DNA from 3 places in the Priestia sp. D3YE.R1 genome. Region 3 is predicted to be linked to each of the others. Evidence: riboswitches for the same ligand, from Rfam matches in the RefSeq annotation. Region 3 holds a riboswitch; each other region holds the start of a gene.
The links. Region 3 has a riboswitch for ZMP and ZTP ahead of ACOZIR_RS21295 (phosphoglycerate dehydrogenase). Riboswitches for the same ligand answer to the same signal wherever they lie in the genome.

Region 1 (5,517 bases), on a different contig from region 3:
AATAACTTAGAATACATGTAGCCATGCTATTACCCATATATGTAGCCCAAAGTTTACCCATTTCCGCAGAATTTAATTTTTCCATATAAAATCTCCTAAATCGATTTTTTCTTAGATTTACCATTAAAAGAATATCTATTCTTCTATTCCCTAAACTATAGTTTTTTCAGAAAAAACCATTTAAATAAATCTCAACCTGTGCATTGGTAAAGTAAGATGCTCGATTAACGTCCTGATGTCTTTTTCTAAACTTTAATTATGAGGTAATTCCTTTCGATCATTTGCTTGAGGGGGTTTCTCTATCCATCCTCTTTCAATCATAATGTTTCCCCAACTTGTAGTAAGTTTTAAATCCCTTAGAATAGATGCTTCACAATGTGTTATTACATCTACCCTCATACTTACAGCCATAGCATTGGAGTAATATACCATTGCTAAATTAAACATAAAACCGGCATGAAATAACATTAATTTATCTGAGAAAGGAGCTATTTTCGAATTTGTAACTTGGGTGTCTAATAACCCTGGAGAATGAAGGTTGTCTTCATGTAATATCGAAGAAAAGATACCAATATGTTTGTTGCACAAATTTAAAGCATCACCCATAAATTTATATGCTTTTTTATCCTTAGTTACTTGCTGAAAACCAAGAATAATCCCCTTTGCTGCAATACTCTTTCTCAAATTAAAATATATATTTGAAGCCTCCATCGTATTTAAAGGCCTCTTCTTCCCTAATATGTCCATTGCATATCCTAAGTCCGTAATGATTTCACTATTTTGTGGCGTAGAATAATAAGGGTCTCTTTCATAAATTCCTTTAGATAAGAGAATATCAATTGATTTATTATAAACGTCCATTGCATCAATATTACATTGATAGTAATGGTTCCGTATATCTTTTCGAACTGAACCACTAAACGACATACCATGTCCTGATAATCCATGAATTGTCATATCATGTATGTACTGCAGCCAAAAGGAATCCGTAAATAAAGAAGGAGCTTGCAGGTTTACATCTTTATCTGTAAAGCCATTTGGTAGAGGAAAATCCTCGTTGTTTAAAATCTTCGTTAACACTTTAAGATGCTTTTCAGATAATCCTAAACAAAATTCAAAAAGGGAACGAATTTCGGAGTCTTTAACGGTTGCTAATACGTATTTGCTAATGCAAATCGCCATTGTTTCCCGAATATATTGTACCCACAGGCTTGTAATTTCTGAGGAAGTTAATCTACTGTCGTTTCTGCTCAAATTTGTTACCTCCAATAGGATATAAATGCTACAAATATATTATCCCGATATATTACATTTATGCATTATGGTAACAAATCGCATTCATAGTAAAGACCACACACTATTAAATCTCCCCCATAGATAGACATAAAAATCTAATGAATATCTAAAAAGCTGCACAATCCATAATAGAGACTCTTATGAAATTCCCTGTTGCTGAACAAGGGGGTTTTTCTGGTTGGTTCCTTTAAGAGTGTTTATGTTAACTAACGTTGTATATAGTATGCACTTCTCAACCCTTAAAAGTATTAAAAATAGAAAGTAGGATAGGATGAATAAATAGAATAAATAGGCTAAATGTATTTTAGCAGCACTCACTTAATAAACATATACATACTCATCCATGTAATCGATAAAGAGGAGGATACCTTAAACAATGGAGAAAGCCAAAGTTAGTGTTATTCAATTATTTGCCATGATGTTTATTTTCAACCTAGGAACCTCATTAATCGTAGCTTATGGAATAAACGCACAAAAAGATGCTTGGCTTGCTATCCTTTTAGGGATGTGCATGGGGATGGTTTTATTTTTCACCTATTACTCTTTATTCCGTCAATATCCAACTCTCCCTCTTACTGGATACGCAAGGAAGATATTTGGTAAATATTTAGGGTGGATTATTGGTTTGTTATACGTCCTAATTTTTTTGTATATGTCTGCTAGAAATGCACGTGACTTTGGCGATTTACTAGTCTCATCAACATTGACAGAGACCCCATTATTAGCTGTCAATTTATCACTGGTTCTTGTAATATGTTATGTTCTTTATTTAGGTATTGAAGTGTTAGGAAGAACAGCAGAAGTATTTATTGTTGTCTTGCTGTTCTTGGGGATAGCAGGAAACTTCTTTATTTTTATTTCAGGGAATGTTGATTTTCATAAGTTGCAGCCCTTTCTTGAAAATGGATGGAAACTACCTTTAAAGGTGGCTTTTCGAGACGTTTTCTTTTTTCCTTTTGGTAAAATGATTGCCTTTACAATGTTGCTCCCTCATTTAAACAGACCTAAATTAGTGAAAAGAGTATGGCTATCTGCCATCGTTTCAAGTGGTCTGATCTTAAGTTGGACAGCAAGCTTAAATATTGCCGTTCTTAGTGTTGATGTAACAAAAAGATCCGTCTTTCCGACGTTAGTAACCATTGGAAAGGTGAACCTTTTAGATTTTATAGAAAGACTCGATGCGGTTGTTGTGTTTACGATGTTGCTGACAGTGTTTTTTAAAGTCTCTATCTTTTTGTATGGGGCTGTCATCGGAATAGTGGATTTATTCAAGTTAAACAATCGTCAACAAATTCTTTTACCAACCGGGGGAATTGTCATCTTTTTATCCATGACCATGGCCTCCAGTTTTCCAGAACATTTAGAAGAAGGTCATGACGTTTTGCACTATTATTTCATTGGTTTTCATCTGCTTATACCCTTGTTAATGTTTTTAGTTTCCATGGTTCGTAATGGTTTCAGGAAAAAAATAGATCGAAACCAAATGTAATATAATAACGACTATGCTATATTTCAAAGCCATTGAATTTAAACAAATGCCAAGGGCTTTTTTGATTACCGAGAAGAAATATTATGGTAACTAGAAACAAAGGTATATGTTATTATATTCCAGGAGGCGAGAGAATTTTGAATATGGGCTTAGGAGTTATATTAATATTCGTTGCAATTATCTTTATTTTATGGGGGATATTCTCACGTAAGCAAAAGAATAGAATTGTAAGTAGTACATTATTGGCAGTAGGAACAGTTGCCTTATTTACAAGCATTCTATTGTTAACTGGAATATACGATCCATATGCTAACCATATTAAATAAAAACCAAATAGGCAGAAGCTTTTTATTTTAAAAAGGCTTCTGCCTATTTGATTTCCGATAAGCTCTGTTATATAAATTAGATTTGTATATGATATATAATAAAAAAAGTAAAATTTGGATAAAGGTATTGTTAAAATTAATTTTATTATGTAAAATTTTATTATAAAACAGACTATGTGTTACTGGCGTAAACATGGAGGACCATGAGGAAGCACATAGATAACGGCCGTACGCCTGGGCAAAGTATTTGAACATGAGTTCAAATACTTTTTTTATTTAGAAAGGAGATTTTTAAGTGAAAGAAATTGGTTTACGATATGGGATGAATCCAAATCAAAGTAAAGCTAAAGTTCAGAATGCTAAGAACACTCCTATTAAAATCTTAAATGGAGAAGCGAGTTATATTAACTTTCTAGATGCATTAAACGCTTTTCAACTGGTTCGGGAGCTTCGACAGGCTACTGATCAACCTGCAGCAGCTTCTTTTAAACATGTAAGTCCAGCAGGTGCAGCTGTGTACTCTCCACTAAATGAGACACTTACTGAATCCTATTTTGTTGAAGACCTAGAGCTGTCTCCTTTAGCCATTGCTTATGCAAGAGCGCGTGGGACAGATAGGATGTCTTCATTTGGAGATTGTGCTGCTTTTAGTGATGAAGTGGATATAACTGTAGCTAATCTCCTCAAAACAGAGGTTTCTGATATGATTGTTGCACCAAGCTACACTCAAGAAGCACTAGAGATTTTGAAACAGAAAAAGAAAGGAAAATATCTAATTTTAGAGATTGATCTAAATTATGTGCCTGATCTAATTGAAAAAAGAACGGTATTTGGCATTACTCTAGAACAACAAAGAAATGATGTACAGATTGGGAAAGAAATTTTTAATCATATTGTTACGACTCAATGTGATATCCCTGATCATGCAAAGAGGGATCTTCTTGTTGCTCTTATTACATTGAAATATACACAATCAAACTCTATTTGTTTTGCTTTAGATGGCCAAACGATTGGAATTGGTGCTGGACAACAGTCCCGTATTCATTGTACAAGGTTGGCAGCTGAAAAAGCTGATAACTGGTGGTTAAGACAACATCCAAGAGCTCTTAATATGAAGTTCAAAGAAGGTATTTCTCGTGTAGAAGTGAATAATGCAATTGATGGATGGCTGAATGATGATATTACTGAAGTAGAAAATGAACAATGGAAAAGGTGTTTTGAAGAGGTACCAGTTAGGCTAAGTAAGAGTGAAAAACAAGAATGGCTAAAAAGATTAAAAGACGTTTCTTATGCATCCGATGCTTTTTTACCGTTCCGTGATAATATCGATCGTGCAGCTCAAAGTGGCGTTAAGTATGTGGTTCAAACAGGAAATTCTTTACGAGATGAACAAGTTACACAGGCAGCAAATGAATATGGAATGATTATGGCGCATTCAGGCATACGTGTATTCCATCATTGAGCTATGAATTAAATATAATTAGCCCAAAAGAGCCAAGACCTTATAAGGGAACTGGCTCTTTTATGACCTTTCCAAAAATTTGTGTTTCGTTAACTAACTCTGTATATTGTATATAGTTAAAACAAAAGTATTAAGCCTTTATTTCTTGGGCTAAAGTTTGGATTAATTCTTTTGTGGTTAAAACCGTAGCAAACTCATTGTCTAAAGTAGCTAGTGACACATTATGTATTTGTTCAGCTGAATAATACGTATTGTCTGCCCCTTTTATTGCAAATGCAGCTGTTGCATCTGATACTAAGTACGTTTCAAATCCTAAATTACCACTCATTCGAGTAGTAGTTGAGACACAGTGTGGAGTTGTTAACCCTACTATTACAACCTTTTCTATTTGGTTTTCTTTTAAATATTTTTCGAGTCCAGTTCCTATAAATGCACTATTTACTTTCTTTTTAAAGATCGGTTCATTTTCAGCTGGGAATACAACATCTTTAAAATCTGAGCTTAGTTTACTAGAATGAAAAATCGAATGGTCGTTATCAGATAAGTGCTGAATATGTATAATTGGGTATTTCTTTTCTCTCCATGTCTTTAAAAGAACTTGAATATTGTCTTCAGCATTAAGGTTATTTCTTATCCCCCACTTTTCATCTTCAAAAGCCCTTTGAACATCGATAATAATTAAAGCCGTATTGCTGAAACCTTTTCTCATATGTAATTCTCCTCTACTCTTTTCTACATATTTTAACATTTATGTTAGATTGGTGAATTAAAAATAAGAATTTTATTTAAGTATATAAACTTCTTAGAATCATTATTATATGGGCTATTGGTGCGTACTATATGCACTTCGAAGAAGGATAGATTTCGTAAGTTCAAGCTATATAATATAGGATTTTAATTTGATATAATATTATTTTGAATTTTTTACCACAAAAATCAATAGG
Region 2 (5,517 bases), on a different contig from region 3:
GCCTATCATAATAAGAATAAAAGAATGAATGAAACTATACTAGCATATTTTGATAAATTTAGCTTTACAAAAAACTCGTTGATTTATTTACAGAAAACAAAAAAGAGAAGAAAAATTCTTCTCTTTTTTGTCTATCGAATGTAGCTTGATCCAAACGTTTTACCTAAAGAGTCACTGTATAGGTCACTTGACTTCACAGTCCATTTCCCATCTTCTTTCACCATAAAAATTCGTAGGGGACGACTTCCTTCTTTCGTTTCTAATTCATTTACAATATCTTTGAACTTAGAAGCCGCAAACTCTTCAGAGTGTTTTGTATCGTAATCTTTCGTTTCATCTGTATATGCTCGCTTAAGCTGCGATACGTATGAATATAAGTCTGATAAATTAACAGTAGTGTACTCCACTTCTACTACAGCTTTATTATTTGCATTCGCAATCACACTTGTCTTTACACTTGCTTTTTCTTTTAAGACGTCTTTATACATGTTAAAAAAATCTTTTTTTGCTTTGTCGGTTAAACTGTTAGAAAACGCGCCTTTTAATTCCTCGTTAAACGCTTTTTTCTGTTCTTCTATGACAGCTGTTTTATCGGCTGTTACATATTTATCATAATCTACATTTTCTTTGTTTAAGTAAAGAACTTCCGTGTAAGCTTGCAGAGCTTTTTCTGGGTCTTGCAGCTTATTATAGCTTTTCGCGTATTTCTTCGTATCAAGTGTTAATGTTACTTCGTCAATTTCTTCATCATAATCAGAGGATGTTGGCTGAAGCCCAATTTTGTACTTTTTATCTTTTTTAACTTCAAAGACAAACGTTAATTTTTTTTGCTTTCCAGCGCCAATCTTGTCAGATGAACTGCTTTCTAGTCCAAGTTCCCGACTGTTCACTCCCGTTTTTGGAGATAATTGTTCATCTCCTTCATATAAATACACACCGTCGTAATCCGATAAGGATATACTGTTTTTGGATACATTTTTCACTTTCAAATCGACTTTCAACAGCCCTTTTTCTTCACTTGTAGCTCCTTCATCACTGTCTACTAAAATATAAGAAGCGCTGTCAATAGATGCTTCAATCACCTTATTTTTAGCCGAAGTGGATCCTCCCGTTTCCTTAGAACTGTTACAAGCCGCTAATACTAGCATAAGTACAAAAACCAAAGCTAAAACATTCATTTTTTTCACAGCTGCCCAATCCCCTTTATTTTGTTTTTTTAGAACTTTATCCCAAATAAAGGTTCCCTCTGTGTAAATCCTTAAACCTTAAAATCTATATTTTTTACAATATTTTGATAAAAACTAAGTCTAAATTCTCCATAAATAAAAAAACACGAGCACCCGCTCGTGCTCGTATTTTTTATTTAGATTGAAAATTCTCTTGATTGATTTGTTCAGCTTCTTTCATATATCGGTTAGGTTTTCCACTTTTAATTCCCCAGTAATAAAAAGCTAACGATACGCAAGCAATCACTAGCATATCCCATCCAAAAGGCAAAATATTTTTGCCTCCGAATTTTTCGCTTCCTATGTAGGAAATAAAAATCATGCACGCTAAATAGATAAGCATCCAAGCCCCGGTTAAAAATTCTTTTTTAAAGCCCACCCATTTATTTTTCGCTTGGTAATAAAAATAAACTGGCAGGCCAATTGCCATAATAAAGATCACTTCACCTGTAAGTGGCCACCTTGCCCAGTAAAGCGTCAAAGAAGCAAAAACAAAGCCGCATGGCGCAATAACTGATGCCCCTTTTAAATAAAACGGACGGTAAAAGTGTGAAGCCGTTTTTCTTAATGTTATAAGCGCTACAGGGCCCATAATATAAGAGATAAGCGTCGCTACTGAGATCACTTCTGCTAAGACACCCCATCCTCTAAATAAAAAGAGAAACAAAAAGCAAGCTGCTAAATTTAGCCACATAGCTGGGCGCGGGACATTGTAAAGTGGATGAAGAGTACCAAATATCTTTGGCAAATATCCATTTTGCTGCATCCCGTATAACATTCTAGAAGTAGTTGCCGTATACGTAGCACCTGTGCCTGAAGGAGAAACAAATGCATCTGCGTATAACACAATTGTTAGCCAGTTAATTCCAAGCGCAATCGCTAAATCAGCAAAAGGAGAATTAAAATTCAAATGATTCCATCCATCCGCAATTGATGACGGACTTACTGCTCCGATAAAAACAATTTGTAATATAATATATACAATTCCAGCAATAAAAATTGAACCAATTACAGCTATCGGAATCGATTTATTAGGTGATTTTGCTTCTCCTGCCATATTTACAGGACTTTGAAACCCATTAAATGCAAACACAATACCTGATGTTGCCACTGCCGTTAAAACACTGGCCCACCCATAAGGGGCAACTCCATGCTCACTTGAAAAGTTCCCGCTATGAAAACCAGCAAAAAATAAAGCCCCTGCCGTTAAACCAGGAATAATTAATTTAACAATCGTAATAAATGAGTTTGCTTTAGCAAAGAGGTTTACCGTCCAATAGTTCACAAAAAAGTAAACGAACAATAACAGAGACGCAACTGCCAACCCCTTGGACGTTAAAATGCCATTGTCTACTAATTCATGAGTCCAGCGCGCCCATTTCCACGGCCAAGTACTCATATATTGCACAGATGCAATAGCCTCCACTGTTATCGTTGAAGCAATTGAAATCCAGTTAGCCCAAGCAGCCAAAAACCCAATAAATGATCCGTGTGAATACTGAGGATATTTAACCATTCCCCCTGCTTGTGGAAACATCGCGCCCAGTTCCGCATATGACAGGGCAATGGTCAAAATAACCACCATTCCAATAACCCATGAAAAAATAGCCGCGGGTCCCGCAATTTGAGCTGCCTTCCATGCGCCAAACAGCCATCCTGAACCGATAATCGAACCTATGCCTGTCATGGTTAAAGCAAATGTTCCCATCTTCCTTTGCATATTGCTCATCCAAATCTACTCCTCTTCCCTAGGAAAATAAAAAAAACACTTGCGAAATTTTCTCAAGTGTTTGCCCAGGCGCGCGGCTTATACGCTATATGCTCCCCCATGGTCATCCATGTTGCGCCAGTCACATATAGGAATATATTTTTTATCAGTATATAACATTCATTACTATTACTCAATACACAAAAATGTTTACATTAGTTTTTAAAAATAATAAATTATTCGTAAAATTCAAAATTAATCTCCTAAAAACCTCTTTTTAATTACAAAAAAGAACTGAAACCCTAACTTTACTTATCATTTGATTCTTTTAACTCATAAGCAAATCCCCTTCCTTAAATTATTCCAATATATATTATTCATTTACAAAATACGAATTAACATCTATATATCCATAGAATTCTTGCACTAGACCCTTTACTTATATACAATATGAAGAAAAGATACTAAAGTGAAGTTCCCACCACTTAGCTGCGCTTGAAGTGGGAGACTTCTTTTAGGAAAACGTTAACACCTACATATCATGCACTTCGCAACGAATGAAGTACTTCGAGCAAACTTCTCTGTTTACGCAAGCAAAAAACAGGGAAAATTACGAAAAAAGATTGTTAGAGGGATGCTTATGAATTATGCAAATGTAAAAGTTCTTTATTTTGATGACGACGGAACCATTCCAAATCACCCTCGTCTTCCAGTTTTGTTGTATGAACACGTATTTATTAGTAAGAAAGAGAAAGTAGAGAGCATTTTTAATTCTCACAACTGGAAAAACAGCTGGGTAGGCGGCATATATGATTTTCACCATTACCACAGTAATTCTCATGAAGCACTAGGTGTAATTAGCGGATCTGCACGTTTAAAACTAGGTGGACATATGGGAGAAAATATCGTGGTTCATGCTGGGGATGTACTCGTACTCCCTGCAGGTACAGGGCATATGCGTCTGCAGTCAACTGCTGATTTTAAAGTGGTTGGAGCTTATCCAGAGGGCATGGATTACAACTTACGAACAGGAAAACAAACCGATCGCCCTCACGTATTTGATGAAATTGCACAAGTACCTATTCCTACAACGGATCCTGTTTATGGCGACAAAGGACCATTGACAGAGTGGTGGAACTAGACAAGCACTTATTGTCTAGTTTTTTTATTTGCTCGTTTTTATAGCTTCCATAAATCTTTATTTGAACATACAAATTCTTTTTCTTTGATGCAATAGTAATATACTTTATCTCATCGAGAAAACTAACTTTCTTCTTTTCCATTCTTTTTTTGCTTCAAAGGCAACTGTGCTTAGGTTCTCCCCTGCTTTTTCTTCCCTAATCATTTCAAATATCTTCTTCTCATCATGCTCTTTTTTTGTTTTTCTAAAAAAATTTTCATAATTTATAACGAAATTTTCAAAAAACTTATTGCTTTACTATGTCAGACTTGCTATCATAGTGAACATTGTTAGATAAATTTTATAGGAGGAGTAAAAATTGAACAGAAAATTCATAATATTTATTTTATTCATCATTCCGTTTATTGCTCAATTCGCTTTTTTACCTTTTGTAAATAACATTCATCCAATTATTTTTGGATTACCTATTTTGCATTTATGGTTATTTTTATGGGTCTTCTTAACGCCTGTGTGTACATTTATCATTTATCGTTTACAAAAATCTTGGGGGGACATTGAATAATGCAAGGAAATTTAACCGCACTTTTAATCACATCAGCAATTGTTCTTGTCGTTATCGCCATTGGCTTTATAGCAGGACGTGACAAATCATCTAGAAGCTCCGTTGAAGAGTGGGCTGTAGGGGGAAGACGTTTTGGAAGCCTGCTCGTCTGGCTTTTAGTAGGAGCAGATTTATATACTGCTTATACATTCCTAGGTCTTACAAGTACAGCTTATCAAGGAGGAAGCATCGCATTTTTTGCCATTCCTTACTCTGTTTTAGCTTTTTTAATTTCATACTTTTTTCTTCCAAAACTTTGGACTGTTGCTAAAAAGCACAAACTTACGACGCTTGCTGATTATGCAAGAGAACGTTTTAGCAGTAAATTTCTCTCCTCTTTAATTGCCATAGTAGGTGTATTGATGCTCATTCCATATATCGATCTTCAGCTTAGCGGTATTCAAGATACTCTTCGCGTTGCAGGAACTGGCTACATTAACGTAAAAGCTGTCGTTATTCTTTCGTTCTTTCTTGTGGCTCTTTATACCTTTTTCAGCGGAATTAAAGGTCCCACTTATACGGCAATTATTAAAGATATTTTAGTATGGGCGATTATGTTATTCATGGTTGTTTCTCTGCCAATTATGCATTTTGGAAGCTGGGGCAACATGATTGACAATGTTGCAAAGGATGCACCTCAGCTATTAACGATCCCAACACAAGGACCTAAAGGCATTCCATGGTTTATTACAGCATCACTCGTATCTGCTTTAGCTTTATTCATGTGGGCCCACGCTGCTACAGGTGTTTTCACTGCTAAAAGTGCAGATTCGCTTCGTAAAAATGCTGTTTTCTTACCTCTTTACAATATTGTTTTAATTCTAGTCATCTTCTTAGGGTT
Region 3 (5,517 bases):
ACTATGTACACGCTGTTAATATAAGGTACAGAATTTTTGGAGGCTTATATGCAAGAATATATTTTTTATCTTCCCTATTTTAAATCAGCAGGGAAGACCGTAGCAGTTACAAATGAAAATGGAGAAAAAGTCGGACAACTTAAGAGAACGCATAAAAATATGTGGACTAAAAGTATTGATTTTTTAACTCGTGATGGACTTCCAGTTTTAGATTCTATTTCTTGGTTTCCTATCTTCTCCTGCGGCTTAAAGGTACATTTACAAGTTCAATGGGAAGGAAGAACGGTGCTTATTGATCACGTGGAAAAACACCGGTGGGTGATAAAAGAAAATGGAAAAACAGTGGGGTATCTATTAGGTAAAGGAATAACTAAAAACGAAGGGAAACAAGAAATTAGATGGGGAAATAACGTCTACATGTTAAGCAGTCATGAAGCCATAGAGGAAGCGTGTATTTTTAATCAAAAAAGAGAAAAAGTCGCAGAGTTTAAATCAGACCTTTTTTATTTTAAAGAAGGCAAACACTCAATAAGAGTAATAGAAGAACTGCCGGTACCCATTTTTATCGCTTCTTACTATATAACTAATTTTATTATGTCATACATATAATCAGGCGCAGAATGATTCTGCGCCTGATTTTTATATCATGATTTTACAAATATCATTTGTGAATTCAACGGGATCACTAATAGATAAGCCTTCAATTAAAAGAGCTTGGTTATATAATAGATTTGTATAAAGGTCTAATTTCGCTTTATCCTTTTCAAATGCATCTTTTAAAGAGGCGAATACATCATGATTTACGTTAATTTCTAACACTTTTTCTGCTTTCACATGCTGATTGTCAGGCATAGCACTTAAAATTTTCTCCATTTCAATCGTTACTTCACCATCAGCTGATAAGCAAACGGGATGTGTTTTTAAACGCTTAGACGCGCGCACATCTCCTACTTTTTCCGCCAAAGCTTTTTTCATATAGTCAAATAGCTCTTTGTTTTCTCTTTCCTCAGACTCATTGAGCTGTTCTTCCTCTGCTTCAATACCTAAGTCACTGCTTGCAACAGATTTAAATTCTTTTTCTTCGTACGTCATTAACATTTTAATCGCAAATTCATCGATATCTTCTGTAAAATACAGAATTTCGTACCCTTTATCTGCAACCAATTCTGCTTGAGGAAGCTTTTCAATTCGTTCGTACGATTCGCCTGATGCATAATAAATATACTTTTGATCCTCAGGCATGCGCGATACATACTCATCTAGTGTTACGAGCTTTTTCTCTGTAGAAGAATAGAATAAAAGCAGGTCTTTTAACACGTCTTTGTTGCTGCCAAAGTCACTGTAAACGCCGTACTTCAGCTGGCGGCCAAATGATTCATAAAACTTCTCGTACTTTTCACGTTCGTTTTTAAGCAAGCTTTTTAATTCATTTTTGATTTTCTTGCCGATGTTTTTGGCAATCAGCTGAAGCTGGCGGTCTTGCTGCAAAATTTCACGTGAAATATTAAGAGATAAATCTTCAGAATCTACCATACCTTTTACAAAGCTAAAGTAATCTGGAAGAAGATCTGCACATTTATTCATAATTAAGACGCCGTTTGAATACAATTCAAGTCCTTTTTCAAATTCTTTTGAGTAGTAGTCAAACGGACTATTTTCTGGAATAAATAAAATGGCATTGTAGCGAATCGTTCCATCCACATTAATATGAAGGTGAGTGAGCGGTTTATCAAATCCGTAGCGCTTTTCTGAATAAAACTGCTCATAGTCTTCTGAAGTCAATTCATTTCTGTTTTTCTTCCAGATCGGTATCATACTGTTGATAACTTGTTCTTCTGTATAATCTTCTAGCTCGTTATCAGAACCTTCTTTAGGGCGTTTTTCCGTTATGTCCATTTTAATCGGGTAGCGGATAAAGTCTGAATACTTTTTAATGATCTCTTTTAAACGATATTCTTCTAGATACTCATCATATGTTTCATCTTCTGTATTTTCTTTAATTTTTAAAATGATTTGAGTTCCAACCGTTTCTTTTTCGCACGGCTCGATTGTATAACCATCAGCACCAGTAGATTCCCATTTATAGGCTTTATCGCTGCCTAAAGCTTTACTAATCACCGTTACGACATCTGCTACCATGAACGCAGCATAAAACCCAACGCCGAATTGGCCGATAATCGTGTGTCCGTCCTTTGTTTCATTTTCGTTTTTAAACGCAAGAGAACCGCTTCTTGCAATTGTGCCCAAGCTGCTTTCAAGCTCCTCTTGCGTCATACCAATTCCAGTATCCGTAATGGTTAAGGTACGGTTAGTTTTATCTGGTGTTACTTTTATGTAGTAGCTTTCTTTGTTAAAATGCAAGGAGTCGTCTGTTAAAGCTTTGTAATAAATTTTATCGATTGCATCACTTGAATTTGATAGAAGTTCTCTCAAAAATACTTCTTTTTGAGAATAGATGGAATTAATCATCATCTCTAATAATCGCTTTGATTCGGCTTTGAATTCTTTTTTTGACATAAGAAGTTCTCCTTTCCAAATAGGGCTTATAAAATAATTAGCACTTGAGTTGATAGAGTGCTAATCACTCTTCTTATTTAACATGTATTGGGGTATTTGTCAATATATTAGGAGATTCACCAAAGAGATTAAAAATTAGACTGAAAAAAGCAAACTTTTAAAAAAAAGGTTGAACGTTCTGAAAGAGTTTGCTAGAATATACTTAATTTCAAAGACTATATGTGACTGGCGAAACGCGGATAACCGTGAGGAAGCATATAGTGACGTAGCCGTTCGCCTGGGCAGAGGTAAGGGATTAATACATATCTCTTACCTCTTTCTGTTTAGGGGGAGAGGATATAGAAGTTATCAGACATGTAGGCTAAAAAACCAGACTTTTAAAAAAATTAAAAATGAAGTTCCTTTATCCAAAGGTAAAAACGTGTAAAACTACGATGATAATCAGAGGAGAGTACAAAATGAGCACATTAACATTGGAAAAAGTACAAACAATCAAAACATTAAACAACATTGCACAAAAAGGTCTAAATGTTTTTAATCAAGAAGGTTATCAAATTGACAACGACAGCGAAAATCCAGATGCTATTGTCGTGCGTAGCTTTAACATGCACAGCATGGCATTTGACCAAAATTTAAAAGCTATTGCACGAGCTGGAGCGGGGGTTAATAATATACCGGTGGACGCTTGCACGGAGCAAGGTATCGTTGTATTTAATACGCCAGGAGCTAATGCAAACGCAGTAAAAGAAATGGTTTTAACTACAATTATGGCTTCTTCTCGTAACTTATTTGCTGGAGTTGAATGGACAAAAGGATTAGATGGCCAAGGTGATCAAATTCCTAAGTTAGTTGAAGCAGGTAAAAAACAGTTTGTTGGAAAAGAAATCAAAGGCAAAACATTAGGCGTTATTGGTTTAGGTGCAATTGGTGCTCTTGTAGCAAACGACGCGCTTGATTTAGATATGGACGTAATTGGTTTTGATCCATTCATTTCTGTTAATACAGCTTGGAATTTGTCTCGCAACGTACAGCGTGCAATGTCTCTAGAAGAACTATTTGCAGCATCTGACTATATTACGGTTCATGTTCCATTAACGGAAGATACAAAAGGTGTTTTCAATAAAGAAACGTTTAGCATCATGAAACCAGATGTTCATATTTTGAACTTCTCACGGGGTGAGCTTGTAAACGAAGAAGATATGAAAGCTGCTCTTGAAAGTGGAAAAGTTGGACGATACATTACAGATTTCCCAAATCAAAATATCTTGAACATGAAAAATGTTGTGCCAATTCCTCACTTAGGGGCATCAACTCAAGAATCAGAAGAAAACTGTGCGGTAATGGCAGCACGTCAAGTGAAAAATTTCTTAGAAACAGGAAACGTTAAAAATTCAGTGAACTTCCCGAATGCATCTCTTCCTTACACTGGGAAAAAACGCGTAGCTGCTTTCCATCACAACGTGCCGAATATGGTAGGACAACTTACACAAGTATTCTCAAACTACAATTTAAACATCGCAGATATGGTGAACAGAAGCCGCGGTGAATATGCGTATACAATGATTGATATTGACAATCAAGTAAGCGACGAGATTGTGCCTGAGCTAGAAGAAAAAATTGGTCAAATTGAAGGAATTATTACAAGTCGTATTATCTAATTTCGTTACCATCATATTTTCAGTGTTACAGCCCTAACTTAGAAAAGTTAGGGCTGTTTTTACATGGTGTTTACCTCATATCATTTCCTTCATTCTCATATCATATAGAAATACCTTTAAAGAGGTGAACGTTTTGTCAGGAGAAATGATAGGAATTTTGATAGGGTCGCTCATCGCGCTGGCAGGAACATTTATTACTTCTGTCGTAGCTATAACGATGTCGAAAGAGCAATACAAACAAGAGCTTCGCAAAGCATTTATCCAAAAGAAAGTTGATGCCTATACCCATGTGTGTCAAGTTATTCTAGCTATAAAAAACGATTTACTTACAAAAACTGTTTCTTCAGCCGGCTTAAACTGGACGGCTCAATCTATTAACAAACTAGCAGATGTGTGTATTACGGAAGGGCTATGGATCGATGAAGAAGACAGCAAAAAGCTGGAGATTCTGCAGAAGCAGCTTTCAAAATTTGTATTTGATGAAATAGAACTGTCTAGACATGATATTCTCACAACCTGTTATGAAATTGTTGAATATTGCGAAAAAAGGGCAAGGATTCTTCATTCTATGACTACAAAAGAATAGGTGATTACTACTTTAAGAAGTGATAGTAGAAGTATTAAAAAAGCGTCGGAATATAAAGTCAAAAAGCAATCCGTTTATACACCAGCAGTCGACGAGGGCATTAAGCGATAGGAAAAGATAGGCTCAGTACCGGGTCTATCTTTTTGAGTTTATATAAAGATTAAATATATTTCTATATGAATATGTCCAAGCATTTATAGAAAACCCTCATAAAATAATATATTACAGAAAGGAGATGATTGTATGTCGAATTACGAGTCGAGCAAACCGTATATTAAAGCCGTTAATATACCTAATCCTTTATATCAATCTTTAAAAGGAGACTATTTTGTTGGACAAACTGAGCCTATTCGTTTTGGTGGAAATAGAAATGCTTGGGGCGGGTTAGTTAACCCTTCCGGCTCCGGAGTAGATTTATTTGTGAATGCTTTTACTATCACTAACTATTCCAACGAACCTTTTACTGCTGAAATTTGGTTTAACTCCATCCCGCCTGGAAAAGGAACAACTTCGGATAATGTGAGTCCAGCGAATACTACAATACGTTCAAAGCCAAAAGGGAAAATTAAATTTGCAGAAATGGTAAAAGGCTTTCCTACCAAAGGGGTAAACGTATTTAACCGTGTTGTTCCGCCGAAAAGTACATTAGTAAGTGATGAAGATGGTAAATTTATCTTTCCAAACAACGGTTCATACGTTATTTTCCTAGTTTCTCCGGGAAATAAAGAAATTAAAGCTGAAATTGCATATGGATGG

Region 1: linked by a shared signal. The riboswitch ahead of ACOZIR_RS18310 (phosphoribosylaminoimidazolecarboxamide formyltransferase) and the one ahead of ACOZIR_RS21295 (phosphoglycerate dehydrogenase) in region 3 are both predicted to bind ZMP and ZTP.
Region 2: linked by a shared signal. The riboswitch ahead of ACOZIR_RS13315 (APC family permease) and the one ahead of ACOZIR_RS21295 (phosphoglycerate dehydrogenase) in region 3 are both predicted to bind ZMP and ZTP.

What each region holds. Positions count from the first base shown of each region.
Region 1 covers NZ_JBLTHW010000002.1:1,194,663-1,200,179, reverse strand. Annotated here, with positions in the region: gene ACOZIR_RS18330 (DUF3231 family protein) at 1-85, opposite strand, end outside; gene ACOZIR_RS18325 (DUF3231 family protein) at 253-1,254, opposite strand; gene ACOZIR_RS18320 (GerAB/ArcD/ProY family transporter) at 1,673-2,785, shown strand; gene ACOZIR_RS18315 (hypothetical protein) at 2,929-3,111, shown strand; ZMP/ZTP riboswitch at 3,280-3,358, shown strand; gene ACOZIR_RS18310 (phosphoribosylaminoimidazolecarboxamide formyltransferase) at 3,407-4,573, shown strand; gene ACOZIR_RS18305 (cysteine hydrolase family protein) at 4,704-5,282, opposite strand.
Region 2 covers NZ_JBLTHW010000002.1:194,695-200,211, reverse strand. Annotated here, with positions in the region: gene ACOZIR_RS13320 (DUF5105 domain-containing protein) at 132-1,178, opposite strand; gene ACOZIR_RS13315 (APC family permease) at 1,360-2,955, opposite strand; ZMP/ZTP riboswitch at 3,012-3,090, opposite strand; gene ACOZIR_RS13310 (cupin domain-containing protein) at 3,476-4,075, shown strand; gene ACOZIR_RS13305 (DUF3311 domain-containing protein) at 4,434-4,637, shown strand; gene ACOZIR_RS13300 (sodium:solute symporter family protein) at 4,637-5,517, shown strand, end outside.
Region 3 covers NZ_JBLTHW010000003.1:582,767-588,283, forward strand. Annotated here, with positions in the region: gene ACOZIR_RS21285 (tubby C-terminal domain-like protein) at 49-609, shown strand; gene htpG (molecular chaperone HtpG) at 640-2,517, opposite strand; ZMP/ZTP riboswitch at 2,729-2,807, shown strand; gene ACOZIR_RS21295 (phosphoglycerate dehydrogenase) at 2,976-4,175, shown strand; gene ACOZIR_RS21300 (hypothetical protein) at 4,300-4,761, shown strand; gene ACOZIR_RS21305 (DUF6143 family protein) at 5,005-5,517, shown strand, end outside.